DNA from 2 places in the Evansella sp. AB-rgal1 genome. Region 1 is predicted to be linked to the other one. Evidence: a T-box and tRNA genes for the amino acid it is inferred to sense, from the RefSeq annotation. Region 1 holds a T-box; the other holds one or more tRNA genes.
The links. The T-box of region 1 lies ahead of pheS (phenylalanine--tRNA ligase subunit alpha). A T-box ahead of a tRNA ligase gene usually reads a tRNA of that ligase, here a tRNA-Phe.
Positions count from the first base shown of each region.

Region 1 (8,555 bases):
TCACATCACGCCCTAAAATAGCAGCAACTTCATACGCCGTACCAATCATACTTAAGCAGTCCGCTCTATTTGCTGTTAAATCTAGCTCTAATACGGAATCATCTAAATTTAATGGGTGCATTGCATCTGTTCCAGGCGTCATTTCCGTTGGGAAGTTGTAAATTCCCTCTGCGTATTCTTTTGCAACTGTTTTCCCTTCAAAGCCAAGCTCTTGTAATGAACAAATCATTCCTTCTGATACTTGTCCACGTAACTTTGCACGCTTAATTTTCATTCCACCAGGTAAGCGAGCACCTACTTTTGCAACCACTACATATTGATCTGCACCAACATTCGCAGCACCACAAACGATCTGTACTGGCTCTTCTTCCCCAACATCTACTTTACACACGTTTAACTTGTCTGCTTCTGGGTGCTTTGTGCACTCTAGCACTTTCCCGACAACAATGTTCTTTACACCTTGATTCATTTCGTGAACGATATCCACTTCAACGCCACTTCTTGTTAGCTTTTCCGCTACCTCTTTTGGAGTTAAATCATCTATTTGAATATAATTTTTTAACCATTTATAAGATACAAGCACGGTTCTTCCTCCTTATAACCTTTATTAAACTCTCTTGAATTGGGATAAAAATCGAGTGTCATTCGTATAGAAATGACGAATATCATCAACGCCATATTTCAGCATGGCAAATCGTTCTACCCCCATACCAAAGGCAAAACCAGTATATTTTTCTGGATCAAAACCACTCATACGAAGCACATTTGGATGAACCATTCCTGAACCTAACACTTCAATCCAACCTGTCTGCTTACACGTACGGCAACCTGAACCTCCACAGATTGCACAAGATACATCTAGCTCTGCAGAAGGCTCTGTAAATGGGAAGTAACTTGGGCGTAGGCGAATTTCTCTTCCTTCTCCAAAATACTGTTCCACAAATTGCTCGAAGATTCCTTTTAAGTCACTCATTCGAATACCTTCACCTACAACAAGTCCTTCTATCTGCATAAACTGATGAGAGTGTGTCGCATCATCTTCATCACGACGATACACTTTTCCTGGACAGATAATCTTAACTGGTCCTCTTCCTTCATGCTTTTCCATCGTTCTTACTTGAACAGGAGAAGTTTGTGTACGTAATAGTAAATCGTTCGTAATAAAAAAAGTATCCTGCATATCTCTTGCTGGGTGGTCCTTCGGTAAATTCAATGCTTCAAAGTTATAATAATCTGTTTCAACCTCTGGTCCTTCCGCAACAGTAAATCCCATTCCAACGAAAACATCCTCAATTGTCTCAATTACAGATGTTAGTGGGTGGCGGCTACCTTTTTGCAAAGGACGTCCAGGTAATGTAACATCAATGCTTTCTTCTTTTAGTTTTGCAGCAAGTGCTTCTTCTTCTAGCTTTTGTTCCTTTTCCCCAATGGACGTAGCAACTGCTTCTCGTACCTCATTGGCAACTTGGCCAACCTTTGGTCTTTCTTCTGCTGGAAGTTTACCCATTCCTTTTAATACTTCCGTAATAGGACCTTTTTTCCCTAGATATGTAATACGAAGATCCTTTAGTTCTTTCACTGACGTAGCTTCATTTACTTTTGTAATTGCTTCGTCTTTAAGTTCTTTTAGACGATCTAACATGCTACTTCCTCCTTCATTTCATAATGTATTTATTGTCCGAATTTACGCACAAAAAAGAGCTTTCATTCCCAAAAGGGACGAAAACTCGCGGTACCACCCTTGTTAATGGATTTTTCATTCACAAAAAACCATTCACTCAAACGAAGATAACGGACTTCAAAACCGGAACACCTTTACGAAAGGAACTTTCCCCTCGTTTTCCCAGTGTCAACTCTAGAGCGAATTCAGCTGTTATCCTCATAAAAATGCTTTCAGTCTAAGGCATTTTCTCCCTGGATGAGTATAGTACAACTTACTACTCTCTTTCATCGTTTTTACTATTGAATATGTAACTCCTTAATTCTGCTAACATTATATAGTTTTTTTATTTATTTCGCAAACGTTTCATAAAAATATTGCTATTAACCACGTAAATGATACAGTAGTATCCCTGTGGCTATACTTACATTCAACGATTCCGCTTTTCCATGTATGGGAATATACAAGTTTTGGTCCGTCTGTGATAGAAGTGATTCCGTAACTCCACTTCCTTCATTTCCTACGATTAATGCAAAATTCTCTTGAGGTTCAATTGCATTATAGGTGCTTCCACTTAGTGACGTACCAAAAACAGGAATATCATGTTCCTTGCACAATTGGACCGCATCTTCTAACATCATTTTTTGAACAGGAATGTGAAACAATGATCCTTGTGTGGAACGGATAACCTTTCCATTAAATGGATCTACGGTACCTTCTCCAATGATTACACCGGTCATACCAGCTGCATCAGCAGTTCGAATCATTGCACCAACATTTCCAGGATCTTGTACTCCGTCAATTAATAAAAATTTCCCTGTCTCTAAAGGTACATTTTCTCTATCAGGTAACTCACAAATTGCTACAAACCCTTGTGGTGTTTCAGTTTCACATATCTCCTTTAAAACTTTACTTGTAACATAAACAAGTGGAATATTAGAAACCTTCCATTTTGCTGGAATATCCTTATCTGCATCAACAATAAGCTCTTTCATAGGCAGATGTGCACGAAAGGCTTCTTCAATAAGATGAATGCCTTCGATCATGAATGTTCCGGTTGTATCTCGTCCTTTTTTTGTATGTAATTTTTTCCATGATTTTACCTTCGTATTCTGTAATGATTCTATAATTTCCATTGTTCCTTTATGTACTCCCCTCTAATTTAACTCGCTTCCAACGAGTATTGTTATTCTCATTTTTTTCCTTTCCTCACATATTCATACCCTTTATCACTCATACTATAACAGAATACACAACCAAACTCGACTGGTTGGTTATCTAAGAAAGAAAGGGAGATGAAAATGAGCTTTAATTTACGTGGCGCAATCCTACAAAATGTTTCTGGAAACAGTGCTCAGGAAGTAGAAGATACAATCATGGATGCAGTACAAAGTGGTGAAGAGAAGATGTTGCCTGGTCTAGGTGTATTGTTTGAAGTTTATTGGAAAAATGCTAGTGAAGACGATAAACAACAAATAGTAAATCAAATTTCGCAGGGCTTACAATAAGATAATACTACACATTTTAGGATGACTTTCAGGAATATGAATAAAGGAAGGTTTATAAAACCCATCCTTCATTCATTTCCTCGATACGTCATCTTTTTTATGTATTATTTATTGACTTACTTTAAAAAAGTAAGTATACTACTTATAGTAATTAGCACCTAGTCAAAATGACCTATAAGGAGTTGGAAAGTATGAGTATATTTGATTTTTCTGCTGTAGCAATGAATGGAAAACGTACCTTATTAGAGGAATATAAAGGAAAAACTGTTCTAATAGTAAATACTGCTGGGCGATGTGGATTTACATATCAATATAAAGAACTACAAAGCTTATATGATCGATATAAAGATAAGGGGTTTGTAATTTTAGGATTTCCTTGCAATCAATTTGATCATCAAGAACCTGATTCAAATAAACAGATTGAGATTAGCTGCATGATAAATTACGGAGTGAACTTTCCTCTTTTTCAAAAAATTGACGTAAGAGATGATAATGCGCATCCGTTATTTAGTTACTTATCACATCAAAAACCATTTGATGGTTTTAATGAATCTCATCCTGTTTCCAAAATATTAATACCTTTAATAAATGAAAAGCACCCTGAGTATTTAATAGATGAGCATTCTATTAAATGGAATTTCACCAAATTCTTAATAGATCCAAATGGAAAAGTAGTGAAACGCTTTGAATGTACATCTGACCCTATTGACATGGAACAGGATATTGAGAAGCTATTATCCGAAGCTAGTGTATAAACGTAAGAAAAAAGGCCTTTCTAGAGATTTATTTCATCTAAAGAAAGGTCTTTATTTACAGTTTTTTATCGGAACGTAATTTCATTAACAGTATTTCTATCTAATTTTTTAATCACTTCTACAATTAGCTTCACCGCATTTTCAAAATCATCTCGATGCAAAATTGCTGCGTGTGTATGAATGTATCTCGTAGCAATTGTGATTGATAAAGCAGGCACACCATTTGCAGTTAGGTGAATGGCACCTGAGTCTGTACCACCTGCAGCTACAGAATCAAATTGATAAGGGATACCCTTCTCGTCAGCCGTATCCGTTACAAAATCACGAAGTCCTTTATGAGAAACCATAGAAGCATCATATATGATTATTTGTGGACCTTCTCCCATCTTCGCTAAAGCATCCTTTGCTGATACACCAGGTGTGTCTCCTGCGATTCCTACATCCACTCCAAAACCAATATCAGGTTGAATATGGTGTGCTGATGTTCTTGCACCACGTAATCCTACTTCTTCTTGAACAGTTCCCACCCCATAAACAACATTAGGGTGTTGCTCGTCTTTCAAACGACGAAGCACTTCAATAGCAATTGCACATCCTATACGATTATCCCAAGCTTTTGCCATTAACATCTTTTCGTTTTTCATTACTGTAAAATCACAAACAGGAACGATGGAATCTCCAGGACGAACTCCGAATTCCTCTGCTTCTTTTTTACTAGATGCACCAATATCAATGAACATATCCTTCTTGTCCACTGGTTTTTTTCTAGCTTCTGGAGGTAGAATGTGTGGAGGCTTAGAACCAATAACTCCTGGTACGTCACCATTTCTTGTCATAATAGTAACTCGTTGTGCTAGCATTACCTGCTCCCACCAACCACCTACAGGTTGGAATTTCACGAATCCTTTATCATCAATAGAAGTTACCATGAAACCAATTTCATCAAGGTGACCTGCAACCATTATTTTAGGGCCGTTTGCATCTCCAACTTTTTTGGCAATTAAGCTTCCTAGGTTATCTGTTTCTACTTCATCTGCAAAGGGAGTTATATATTTTTTCATTACTTCTCTTGGCTCACGTTCGTTACCAGGAATACCATTTGCATCTGTTAATTCTTTAAGCATATTTAACATTTCATCCATCTTATGTACCTCCTACAATAAAATTAAAAATATTATGTCACTTGTCAATTATACCTATTTCTAAAGAAGTTCTCAAATTTCGAATTTCGAAATAAGTGGTGATTGCAACATCGTCAGAGCTTTTTTAGTATCCCTGATCTTGGCGTACATGATTCACTTCGTTTTTTTTCTCATATGCAGAGATTATATCAACTTCACTAAAACCTAGTGCCGAACCTAGGACAAAATAATCTTGAAACAGAGAAACATAGTTTTCCTTCGAACCTACTTGACTTAGCGCAGATACCCGATTCATCACGTTAAGAAAATATGGAACTAATTCTTCTCCTATTACTTGTTGTGTTGTTGACCATTGTACTACCTCTGTTTCTAATGACATCTCAAGACCAATGGAAAGAACAAAATGAACACCATCAACATATTCTTCTAAAATAATATCTTGAGCGGATGGTCCTTTTTCACTCCAAAACTTAAAACAACGAGTTTCGTTAGCTAATTCACCCACTTCTACTTGAAGGGCTAACAGTTTTCGCTGTAGAAGATTTTCGTTTCCTAATTTATGCTTCGATTCAATATAATGATCTAACTCTCTTTGTTTTTCATAAAGGTTACTAATTTGCATGCTTATTACACCTTCTTCTTCTTTTTCTTTGATATAATTACTATTATAACAAAAAGCATATAAATTTTTTGAAACCTTTTTTAGTGCTCATCCGTAAAGGATAGCAATACGTTATTTTTCCTTACTAAAAATTAGGATTTCAGCGTAATTAAATGGGAATAGATAAGTAGTAAGACGTAAAGGGGAGATAATCATGACGGTGATCCTATTTCGCTTGTTCCTCCTTATAGCAATCAGCATCATTGTTTTTAGCGTAGTTAAGTATTTATTAGATCCTAGGAGAAAACTTGAATCTGCACATGCAAGAGGGGAATTTTATATACTAGATGATGCAGATAATGTAAGGAAAAATGTAATGTTTACTTATCGAAATGTTATGTTTGAAGGGGAAAAATTTTTGGGAGCAACGAACGAATCTTTTGAAATTACTTCTATTGTTATATGGACTGAGGATACAGATAAGTTAAGAGGATTAAGTGTTAAAGATTTCCATTTTATGGAAAAAGAGGTTCTTATTCATTATCCAAAAGCTGAAATTGAATGGAGAGAACCGATTAAAGGCTTACTTAAAAAGATGGAAAAAGAGATAAAAGAATAAGTAATGTAATTAATTGTTAACAACAAGCTGAATAGCTTGTTGTTTTTTTGTTTTCCTTCCATGAATGAATTTTTGACGCTAATGAAAGATTCGAGTCAATGTTTTCCAAATCATCTCAAACCCCTGAGACTTCTGGAAGTGAAACTCCCCTTACAACGTATTTGAGTTCATTATAATCCGCTCACCTGTACATACTATCCTTAAAAAGGAGTGATATGATGCATACGGTTTGGAAAGGTACCATTTCATTCGGTCTAGTTAATATTCCAATTAAGCTACATGCAGCTACGGAAGATAAAGATGTTAAGTTACGTAACCTTCATAAAGATTGTCATGCTCCTATTAAATATGCACGAACTTGCTCCGAGTGCGGGGCAGAGGTTAAGAATGACGATATAGTGAAGGCATATGAATATACCGAAGGAAAATATGTGGTTCTTGATGAGGAAGAACTAGAGAAGCTAAAAAAGGAGCAGGAAGAAAAAGCGGTAGAAATTATTGATTTCGTTATGCTAGAGGAAATTGATCCCATATATTTTGATAGAACGTATTATATAAGCCCTAATGAAGGTGGTACCAAAGCATACGCATTATTACGGAAATCCCTATCCGACACAGAAAAAATAGGACTTGCTAAAATAACAATTCGATCGAAAGAAAATTTAGCTGCTATACGTGTGTATGGGAAAACCCTTGTGATGGAGACACTACATTTTCCTGATGAGGTACGAGATATTAAAAACGTGCCGAATATCCCTGACGAAACTAATATTCAGGATAAAGAGCTTGCCACTGCTAAGACGTTGATTGAGCATTTAACTGCAGAATTCGACCCTACAAAGTACACGGATGATTATCGTGTAGAGTTGTTAGAACTCATTCGTAGTAAGGTGGACGATGACGAAGGAGTTACGAAACAAGAACAAACCAATGTTATTGATTTAATGGAAGCTTTAGAAAAAAGCATCGAGAAAGCAAAACCTTCAAAACCTGCGAAAAAGACAACAACGAAAAAAGCAGCAACAAAAAAGCCAGCAGCAAAGACTACAGCAACAAAAACGACAAAAAAACAAACAAAAAAAGCGACTTGAGGGATGTGTTAAATGATCATAAAACCTATTTATCCTTTCGAGCCTGTTAGTTCCTCTTCCGTTCCATCAGGGGAAGATTGGATTTCTCAAATAAAGTGGGATGGAACGAGGATACTAACATATTTTGATGGAAAGGAAGTCAAATTATATAACAGAAAACATAATGAACGAACAATGCATTATCCAGAATTAACAGATGTGACTTCTTACTGTAAAGCCAAAAGTGTTATTTTAGATGGGGAAGTAATAGCTTTAGGAAAAAATGGACAACCATCTTTTCACGAAGTAATGCGTCGTGATGCCATCCGTCGTATGGATCGAGTACCCCAACTGATGAAGACAGTTCCTGTTTACTATATGATTTTTGATATTGTTTTCTATAATAATAAATGGGTAAATGAAAAACCTTTAAATGAAAGAATGGAGCTATTAAAGAAAGTCGTTACACCAAATAAACAAGTACAATTAACAACAATACATGAGGATGGAGAAACCTTATTTGAAGTTACAAAAGAAAAAGGAATGGAAGGGATCGTTTCAAAAAATATCCGCTCCATTTACAAGTTAAAGGGAAAAGACGATAACTGGCAGAAGATAAAAAATTTCCAGGATGTGATAGCCGTAGTCGGCGGTGTCACCTATAGAAATAGCACTGTAAATTCCCTTTTACTTGGGCTATATGATGAAAATGGTACGTTTTACTATGTGGGACATGCAGGAACAGGAAAACTGACTCAAAATGATTGGAGAACAATCACAACATTTGTGGAAGCGTTAATTACCGACGAACGCCCTTTTGCAAATGAACCAGAAAGACTAAATGGAACGAAGTGGATTGAACCGAAGTTGACTGTAAAAATCAAATATATAGAATGGCCTGAAGGACGTTCTATCCGTCAGCCAAGTATCCAAGCGTTTGTTGATGTTCCTCCAAAAGAATGTATTTTACCAAATTAAAAGGAATGGGTTTATGGCAAATCATTTAATTCAGCTAAAAAGCCTCCCAAAAAAGAAGCAACACCACGGCCTTTTTTTCGTTACAGGTTGTAATAAAAAATCAGAAGAATTTACTATTGGTATTCTTAAAAATAATGAAGAACTAGAAGTGGGAAGCTTTACCAAAGGTATTTCAGAATCAGAAGCGGAAGCATTAAAACAAATCATTCAAAATCAAAATAA
Region 1 is NZ_JBGUAU010000017.1:64,304-72,858, forward strand. It holds gene pheT (phenylalanine--tRNA ligase subunit beta) at 1-583, opposite strand, end outside; gene pheS (phenylalanine--tRNA ligase subunit alpha) at 608-1,642, opposite strand; T-box leader at 1,713-1,960, opposite strand; gene ACERII_RS15360 (TrmH family RNA methyltransferase) at 2,044-2,796, opposite strand; gene sspI (small acid-soluble spore protein SspI) at 2,962-3,168, shown strand; gene ACERII_RS15370 (glutathione peroxidase) at 3,360-3,923, shown strand; gene ACERII_RS15375 (M42 family metallopeptidase) at 3,989-5,065, opposite strand; gene ACERII_RS15380 (dUTP diphosphatase) at 5,190-5,687, opposite strand; gene ACERII_RS15385 (sigma-w pathway protein ysdB) at 5,881-6,285, shown strand; gene ku (non-homologous end joining protein Ku) at 6,504-7,376, shown strand; gene ACERII_RS15395 (ATP-dependent DNA ligase) at 7,389-8,333, shown strand; gene ligD (DNA ligase D) at 8,347-8,555, shown strand, end outside.

Region 2 (8,555 bases), on a different contig from region 1:
TTGCTCATTGCACAAGCTGCTGATACGTTATTAACGATGAATAATGTCATTGCTTCATTTGTCATTTCCAAGCTAGCAGATGGTCGTATTAGTATTAGTGCAAGATCATTGGGTGAAATGAATGTTCAAGTTATCATGGAGAATATGGGTGGTGGAGGTCATTTAACTAATGCCGCTACTCAATTGGAAGATATGGAACTCGATGAAGCGGAAGACTTATTAAAAGATAAAATTGATGATTATTTCAAAGGGGGACAGTCGTCATGAAAGTAATTTTTATGAAAGACGTAAAAGGAAAAGGAAAAAAGGGAGAAGTAAAGAATGTATCAGAAGGGTATGCTAGGAACTACCTTTTTCCAAACAACTTAGCTGTCGAAGCTAATACTGGTAATATGAAATCATTGGAAAAGAAGCAAGAAAGTGAACAACGTAAAGCTGATGAGGTAGTAGAAGAAGCTGAGTTATTAAAAAAGAAACTAGAAGATATGACCATTGAAATTAAAGCGAAATCAGGAGAAAATGGTCGTTTGTTTGGCGCTGTAACAAATAAACAAATTGCAGAGCAATTAAAGAAAAGCAAAGTAAAAATTGACAAACGTAAAATAGAAATGGACGAGCCTATTAGAGTATTAGGTTATACCAATATAAATGCGAAGCTACATCCAAAGGTGACAGCTACCATTAGAGTTCATGTAGTGGAAGAATAGTATCCATAGGGGGTAAATAAACTATGAGTGACTTATTTACTGATCGTACACCACCACAAAATATTGAAGCGGAACAGGCGGTGTTAGGAGCAATATTTTTAGATGATCAGGCTTTGGTCACCGCCTCTGAACGTTTAGTACCGGAAGATTTTTATCGAGCATCACATCAACGAATCTATAATGTTATGCTAATTATTGCACAACGCGGTGATCCTGTAGATCTTATTAGCGTTACAACTGAACTACAGACCAAGAAGTGGCTAGAAGAAGTTGGTGGAGTAACCTACTTAAGTGATTTAGCAAATGCTGTACCAACAGCATCTAATATAGAGTACTATAGTAGAATTGTAGAAGAAAAATCATTGTTACGTCGATTAATTCGAGTAGCAACAAACATTGCAACAGAAGGATTTGCTGCTGAAGAAGAGGTTGACTCTATACTAAACCAAGCTGAAAAAACGATTTTAGAAGTTTCACAACAAAAGAGTTCTAAAGCCTTCGTTTCGATAAAAGATGTCTTGGTAGAAGCATTTGATAAAATTGAATTGTTACAGCATACAACAGGAGAAGTAACTGGAATTCCAACAGGTTTCTCCGAATTAGATAGAATGACAGCTGGATTTCAGAGAAATGATTTAATTATCGTTGCTGCACGACCATCTGTTGGTAAAACGGCCTTCTCTTTAAACATTGCACAAAACGTAGCTACCAAAACAGACGAAAATGTAGCCATTTTTAGTTTGGAGATGGGTGCAGACCAATTAGTAATGCGTATGATCTGTGCCGAGGGAAATATAGATGCACAAAGACTTAGAACTGGGAAGTTAGAAGATGAAGATTGGCAAAAGTTAACCATGGCAATGGGAAGCTTGTCAAAAGCTGGTATTTACATTGATGATACACCGGGGATTAAAGTAGGAGAAATTAGAGCTAAATGTCGACGTTTAAAGCAAGAACGTGGACTTGGTATGATATTAATAGATTACTTGCAGCTTATTCAAGGGGATGCAAGAAGTGGAGAAGGACGTCAACAGGAAGTTTCAGAAATATCTCGTTCTTTAAAAGGGTTAGCAAGGGAGTTAAAAGTTCCTGTAATAGCATTATCTCAGCTTTCTCGTGGTGTTGAATCCCGTACGGATAAACGCCCGATGATGTCCGATATTCGTGAATCAGGAAGTATTGAGCAGGATGCGGATATTGTTGCCTTTCTTTACCGTGATGATTATTATGATAAAGAATCAGAGAAAAAAGATATCATAGAAATTATTATAGCAAAGCAACGTAACGGTCCAGTAGGAACAGTCGAGCTTGCGTTTGTAAAAGAGTATAATAAGTTTGTTAACTTAGAGAGACGGTTTGACGAAAGTGATATTCCACCAGGAGCTTAGTTTAAATAGACTAAGCTCTTTTTTATTGTTAAGGAAAACTATATTCTTATTGATCTGTAACTAGATGTATCATGGAAAGAAGTCCAGGTCCAGGCGCCATGACCTCTTGTCAAATAACCTGGCCGATTAAAAGTAAAAAGCACTTTTCAACTGAAAGAACATATTTCTTCGTAGATGTGAAAGCGGATTATGCTTTTCGTTCGTCCAGAACATTTGCATTTCGATCATAAAAGAGCGCATTGCGCTTTTCTTCCTTCACTTGTGTTTAGTTTAGTTCGATGGTAGTTGTATTAATGGGAATACATAATCAACGTAGGTGCTGAAGTTCAAGGACTAGTTATGTCTGTTAATTTGCTTGTGTTGCTGGAAGTAATAAACCTAAACCACTAATTAAGAACACGTATAACCAAGCTAAATGATGTAAGATAATCTACACTTTAAAAACGAACGTATTTTTAATATAATTAATAAATGTTCGGATTTTTTGTTGACTGAATGTACTAAAATTGATAAACTTACCTTGGTTTTCATGTTTTAAACATAATAAGGATAGAATAAGTAAGCAACATTGTTAAAGCTATTATTTATTAGTTCATAAATTGTAGAATATCATACGGAGGTGCTCACAAAATGCCATCAGTTGTAGTAGTAGGTACACAGTGGGGAGACGAAGGAAAAGGGAAAATAACAGATTATTTGTCAGAAAGAGCAGAACTTGTAGCGAGATATCAAGGTGGAAATAACGCAGGTCATACCATTGTTTTTAATGGAAAGAAGTACAAGTTGCATTTAATTCCATCTGGGATATTTAATGGCGATAAAATCTGTGTTATTGGTAATGGCATGGTAATTGAACCGAAAGCACTTGTTGAAGAGCTAAAATATTTACATGACCACGGTGTTAATACAAGTAATCTTCGTATTAGCAATCGCGCTCATGTTATTTTACCTTATCATTTAAAGTTGGATGCTGTTGAGGAAGACAGCAAAGGTGCAAATAAAATTGGTACAACACGTAAAGGGATTGGACCTGCTTACATGGATAAAGCGGCACGTGTTGGAATCCGTATCTCAGACCTTCTTGATAAGGAAACATTTGAAGAGAAGCTAGAATATAACTTAAAAGAGAAAAATCGTATGTTTGAAAAATTCTATGAAATTGAAGGTTTTAAAAAGGAAGATATATTAGATGAGTATTATGAGTATGGTCAGCAAATTGCTAAGTATGTAACTGATACATCCGTAGTACTAAATGATGCTTTAGATGAAGGGAAGCGAGTATTATTTGAAGGTGCTCAAGGTGTTATGCTTGATATTGACCAAGGAACATATCCATTTGTAACGTCTTCCAACCCAATTGCAGGAGGAGTTACAATTGGTTCTGGTGTAGGTCCATCAAGAATTAACCATGTTGTAGGGGTTTCTAAAGCATATACTACTCGTGTAGGAGATGGTCCATTCCCTACAGAATTACAGAATGAAATAGGAGATAGAATTCGTGAGGTTGGTAATGAGTATGGTACTACAACAGGAAGACCTCGTCGTGTAGGCTGGTTTGACAGTGTTGTAGTACGTCATGCTCGTCGTGTAAGTGGCATTACTGATCTTTCTTTAAACTCTATAGATGTTCTAACAGGAATCGATACACTAAAAATTTGTGTAGCATACAAGTATCGTGGGGAAGTAATCGAAGAGTTCCCTGCAAGCTTAAAAGTTCTTTCTGAGTGTGAACCTGTTTATGAAGAGTTACCTGGTTGGACAGAAGATATTACTGGAGTAAAATCCTTACATGACCTTCCGAAAAATGCTTTATACTATGTAGAACGAATTTCACAATTAACAGGAATTCCATTAACTATTTTCTCAGTTGGACCAGATCGAAATCAAACCAATCTTATTCGTGGAGTATTTGGATAATAAATTCACCACTTCAAGACCAGGGTTTATCAAAACTCTGGTCAACTATTTTTAAGAAAGAATAAAATATAATGTTTACTGTCTGGCTTCAGCCAATTTTTAAATACTTAAGACAATCACATTAAATTTTGTAATTATAGAAATATTAATTTGCTATTGCATTCAGTTAAAAATGATGTTAAGATAAATCTTGTCGCTGTCTTAAAGAATGCATTAAAAGACACATGGCCCGTTGGTCAAGCGGTTAAGACACCGCCCTTTCACGGCGGTAACACGGGTTCGAATCCCGTACGGGTCACCAAAATAAATATTTCTTTACATTTTTTCTGCAAATATGGTATAATAATTCTTGTGGTTTCACATACTGTATATTGTAACATGAACATTTCATAACGTCGCGGGGTGGAGCAGTCTGGTAGCTCGTCGGGCTCATAACCCGAAGGTCGGTGGTTCAAATCCGCCCCCCGCAACCAAATTTTTTATTAGTTATGGACAAGGTCCCGTGGTGTAGCGGTTAACATGCCTGCCTGTCACGCAGGAGATCGCGGGTTCGATTCCCGTCGGGACCGCCATTTTTTTTTGTTTAAAATCTATCATAATGTAGAGGCTCGGTAGCTCAGTCGGTAGAGCAATGGACTGAAAATCCATGTGTCGGCGGTTCGATTCCGTCCCGAGCCACCACTTTCAGCATTTATGCTGGCCTAGCTCAATTGGTAGAGCAACTGACTTGTAATCAGTAGGTTGGGGGTTCAAGTCCTCTGGCCAGCACCATACATAGTAAATGACACCTATTCCTTTGTAGAATAGGTTTTTTTATGTTCTTCTATTATCGGAGTTTCACATAAATCTTATTTATCAAAAATACTTAAACAACCATTCGCTTCTACTCTTTTGTAAAATCTGTAGATAAACGTCACATGTTATTAACAATAAAACCTATTTACTTACAAATATTTCATGTTTTGTTTCATTAATATTACAAAATGTTTCGTTATAGTGGAAGTTAGGGGAAACTGGTAGATTGGTATACTACGTTGTGGAAATCAAGCATTTATTGTCATAAATCCTTATTTTATAAGGTTTATCTGTATTTTTTTCTTGAAGAAATAAGCAGAAAACCTAGGAATAGTAGGAAGACAATATAACATTGTGTAACAATAATAATACAAATTTTTTACGTTTTGAAGGATAACGCTCTTAGTCTATGTTTTATGGTAAAATATCAATGTTGATATAAGATAATAGTTTTAAATATAAAAGTATAGTAAATCGGAAGTTTTCTAGGAGGAAAACCATGAACGTTTCAACAGATTCTCTTACATATAAAAGTAGAGGTAAATTCCAACTTAATAAATTAATTTGTTTAATTTCAGTGATACTTCTTTTTTCTATTGTAGATGCCACTAAAGCAAATGCTAATGAAGGAAGTAATGAATCTCTACTAAACATAAAGACTATATACCATGTCTATTATGGTATGGAACGTGTTGGAATAGTTGATGATACAAAACTCATAGAAAACTATAAACAAGAAAGACTAAATACATTAATAGATGAATATAAAGATTTAGAGTTTTCATTAGACGAAGAATTTCACTATATACCTGAACGTGTTTTTTTTCATAGAAATACAAACAATTTAACCCTTCATGTATTAGATGAATTAGTAAAAATTCATGCAGAAACATATGAAGTAAAAATTGGAGAAAATCTCTTAGGGCATATCAGTAGAGATGAAGACTTAGAAGATTTCGTGAGAACACTAAAACATGAATATGTGACAAAAGAGGAACTTGAAACTTTTGAAGATGAAGAAGCAGGAAAACAAGCAAAAGTTGGAACTTCCGTTATTACTGATATATATCTATCTGAAGAAATAGAATGGAACGAATCACTTGCTAATCCTAAAGATATATTTTCTATAAAGGATGCTATTAAAATTCTCCAACAAGGTACGTTGGAAGCAGAAATATATACAGTAAAACAAGGTGATGTTTTAGGGTCTATTGCAGCAGACCATAATTTATCAATGAATGAAATTAAACAGATAAACCCCGGGATTACGGAAGACTCCCTGTTACGAATTGGTGATGATTTAAATGTTACAGTGTTAAAGCCTATGATTAGTGTCATTGTGGAGAAAGAAATGAAAAAGGAAGAAACAATTTCTTATCAAACAGAGACAAAAGATGATAGCGAAATGTGGCAAGGAACATCACGAGTAGCTCAAGAAGGTAAAGATGGAAAAAAAGTGATTGAATACAAAGTTACCTATGAAAATGGTCGTTCTGTGAAACAAGAGACAGTTTCAGAAGAAATTATTACAGAACCGATAAACAAAGTTGTTGTAAGAGGTACCAAAACATCACCATCTAGAGGATCAGGTCAGCTTTCTTGGCCAGCTGTTGGTGGTTATATTTCCAGTTATCAAGGGATGAGATGGGGAAGATACCACCGTGGCATAGATATTGCTAGGCCGTCTAATTTCAATATTTTAGCAGCTGATAATGGAACTGTGAAATCAGCTGGATGGGAAAATGGTTACGGAAATACAATACGAATAAACCATAACAATGGGATGGAAACAATGTATGCTCATTTGGCCAGTATAAACGTTCGTGTTGGACAAACTGTAGGTAAAGGTCAAACCATTGGAAGAATGGGTTCTACAGGTAATTCAACAGGAATACATTTACACTTTGAAGTGTATCAAAATGGACAATTAAGAAACCCAATGGACTTTCTAAATAGGTAAAAGATATTACCCCTCTTAACTACATGATAGGATAGTTAAGAGGGGTTTCTCATTATAGAAATACAATATAATATGGTAAACTTTCTACAAACATGATAGAGACTGTTTTTTTAAATATGATAAAATTAAACTATAATATCCTAAATAAATCTAGGAGCGGATGATACTTATGGAAAAGCAAAAAATTCTAGTTGTTGATGATGAACAACCAATTGCAGATATTTTAAAATTTGGTCTAGAAAAAGAAGGATTTGATGTAACGTGTGCTTACGATGGTAGAGAAGCGATTGAAATGACCAAAAAAATCGAACCAGATTTAATTCTGTTAGATATCATGTTACCTTATCAAGATGGAATGGAAGTATGTCGTGAAGTTCGTAAAACATATGACATGCCTATTATCATGTTAACTGCAAAGGATTCAGAAATAGATAAAGTGCTCGGTTTAGAGTTAGGAGCAGATGACTATGTAACAAAACCATTTAGCACGAGAGAGTTGATTGCTCGTGTTAAAGCAAATCTTCGTAGAAATCAAAAATCGAAAGAACAACCAGAAAAAGAGAAGAAAAATATTGAAATTGGTCCATTACTAATTCAACCAGATGCATATTTAGTGTCTAAAAGAGGAGAGCCTATCGAACTTACTCACCGAGAATTCGAATTAGTATACTATTTAGCAAGACATATTGGACAAGTAATGACGAGAGAGCATTTATTGCAGGCTGTATGGGGGTATGATTATTTCGGAGATGTACGAACTGTTGACGTAACTGTTCGACGCTTACGTGAAAAAGTAGAGGATAATCCTAGCCATCCTACATGGATTATTACTCGTAGAGGTGTTGGTTATTATTTAAGGAATTCAGATCAGGAGCAATAAAATGAACAAGATTCGGTTTTACAAATCAATACACGTAAAAATCGTTATTATTTACGTATTATTAATACTAATTGCAATGCAAGTTATTGGAGTTTATTTTACAGGTAAATTAGAAGAACAACTTGTAAACAATTATTTTGAAACTCTGGATGAGAGAGCTAATCTTCTTGCCTATTATACGGAAGAAGAAATGAAGCGAGATGAAGAGACGGAAGAAAGACCACTTTCACGTAGAATAAATGAATTGATACTAGAGTTATTTGATAATGATAATAGAAGTAATACAAATGTTCAGGTTATTGATAAGAACAATACAGTAATTAGTGTATCTAACCCAAGTCAACGTATGAATATTGGTCAGAGAACTACCAATCCACGAGTAAAACGTGCCTTATTAGGTAACCCGTTAGATCCTGAGGTATTGGTGAATCCCAATACAGGTCATCGTACGAGAGTAATGGCAAAACCAATTCCTATAAACTCCCCTGAAATTATTGGGGCAATATATATAGAAGCTTCGATGGAAGAGATATATAGTCAAATGAGGCAGATTAACCAAATTTTACTAACTGGAACAGTAATGGCTTTAGCAATTACCGCTATTTTAGGTATTCTATTAGCTAGAACAATAACCAGGCCCATCGTTGATATGAGAAGACAAGCATTAGTGATGGGGAAAGGTGATTTTTCGAGAAGTGTTAAAGTTTATGGGGATGATGAAATCGGACAACTAGCAAGAGCATTTAATGACTTAACAAATAAATTACAAGATGCCAATGCTACGACGGAAGGAGAAAAACGGAAGCTCTCTTCCGTTTTAACCCATATGACGGATGGGGTTATTGCTACAGATAAGCAAGGAAAAATTATCTTAATGAATAAAAGAGCAGAAGCAATGCTAGAACAAA
Region 2 is NZ_JBGUAU010000003.1:33,491-42,045, forward strand. It holds gene ACERII_RS02980 (DHH family phosphoesterase) at 1-267, shown strand, start outside; gene rplI (50S ribosomal protein L9) at 264-707, shown strand; gene dnaB (replicative DNA helicase) at 731-2,095, shown strand; gene ACERII_RS02995 (adenylosuccinate synthase) at 2,726-4,012, shown strand; tRNA gene ACERII_RS03000 (tRNA-Glu) at 4,239-4,313, shown strand; tRNA gene ACERII_RS03005 (tRNA-Met) at 4,409-4,485, shown strand; tRNA gene ACERII_RS03010 (tRNA-Asp) at 4,509-4,584, shown strand; tRNA gene ACERII_RS03015 (tRNA-Phe) at 4,618-4,693, shown strand; tRNA gene ACERII_RS03020 (tRNA-Thr) at 4,708-4,783, shown strand; gene ACERII_RS03025 (LysM peptidoglycan-binding domain-containing M23 family metallopeptidase) at 5,307-6,767, shown strand; gene yycF (response regulator YycF) at 6,937-7,647, shown strand; gene walK (cell wall metabolism sensor histidine kinase WalK) at 7,649-8,555, shown strand, end outside.
Region 2: it encodes a tRNA-Phe, which carries the amino acid that the T-box ahead of pheS (phenylalanine--tRNA ligase subunit alpha) is inferred to sense. The anticodon was not compared.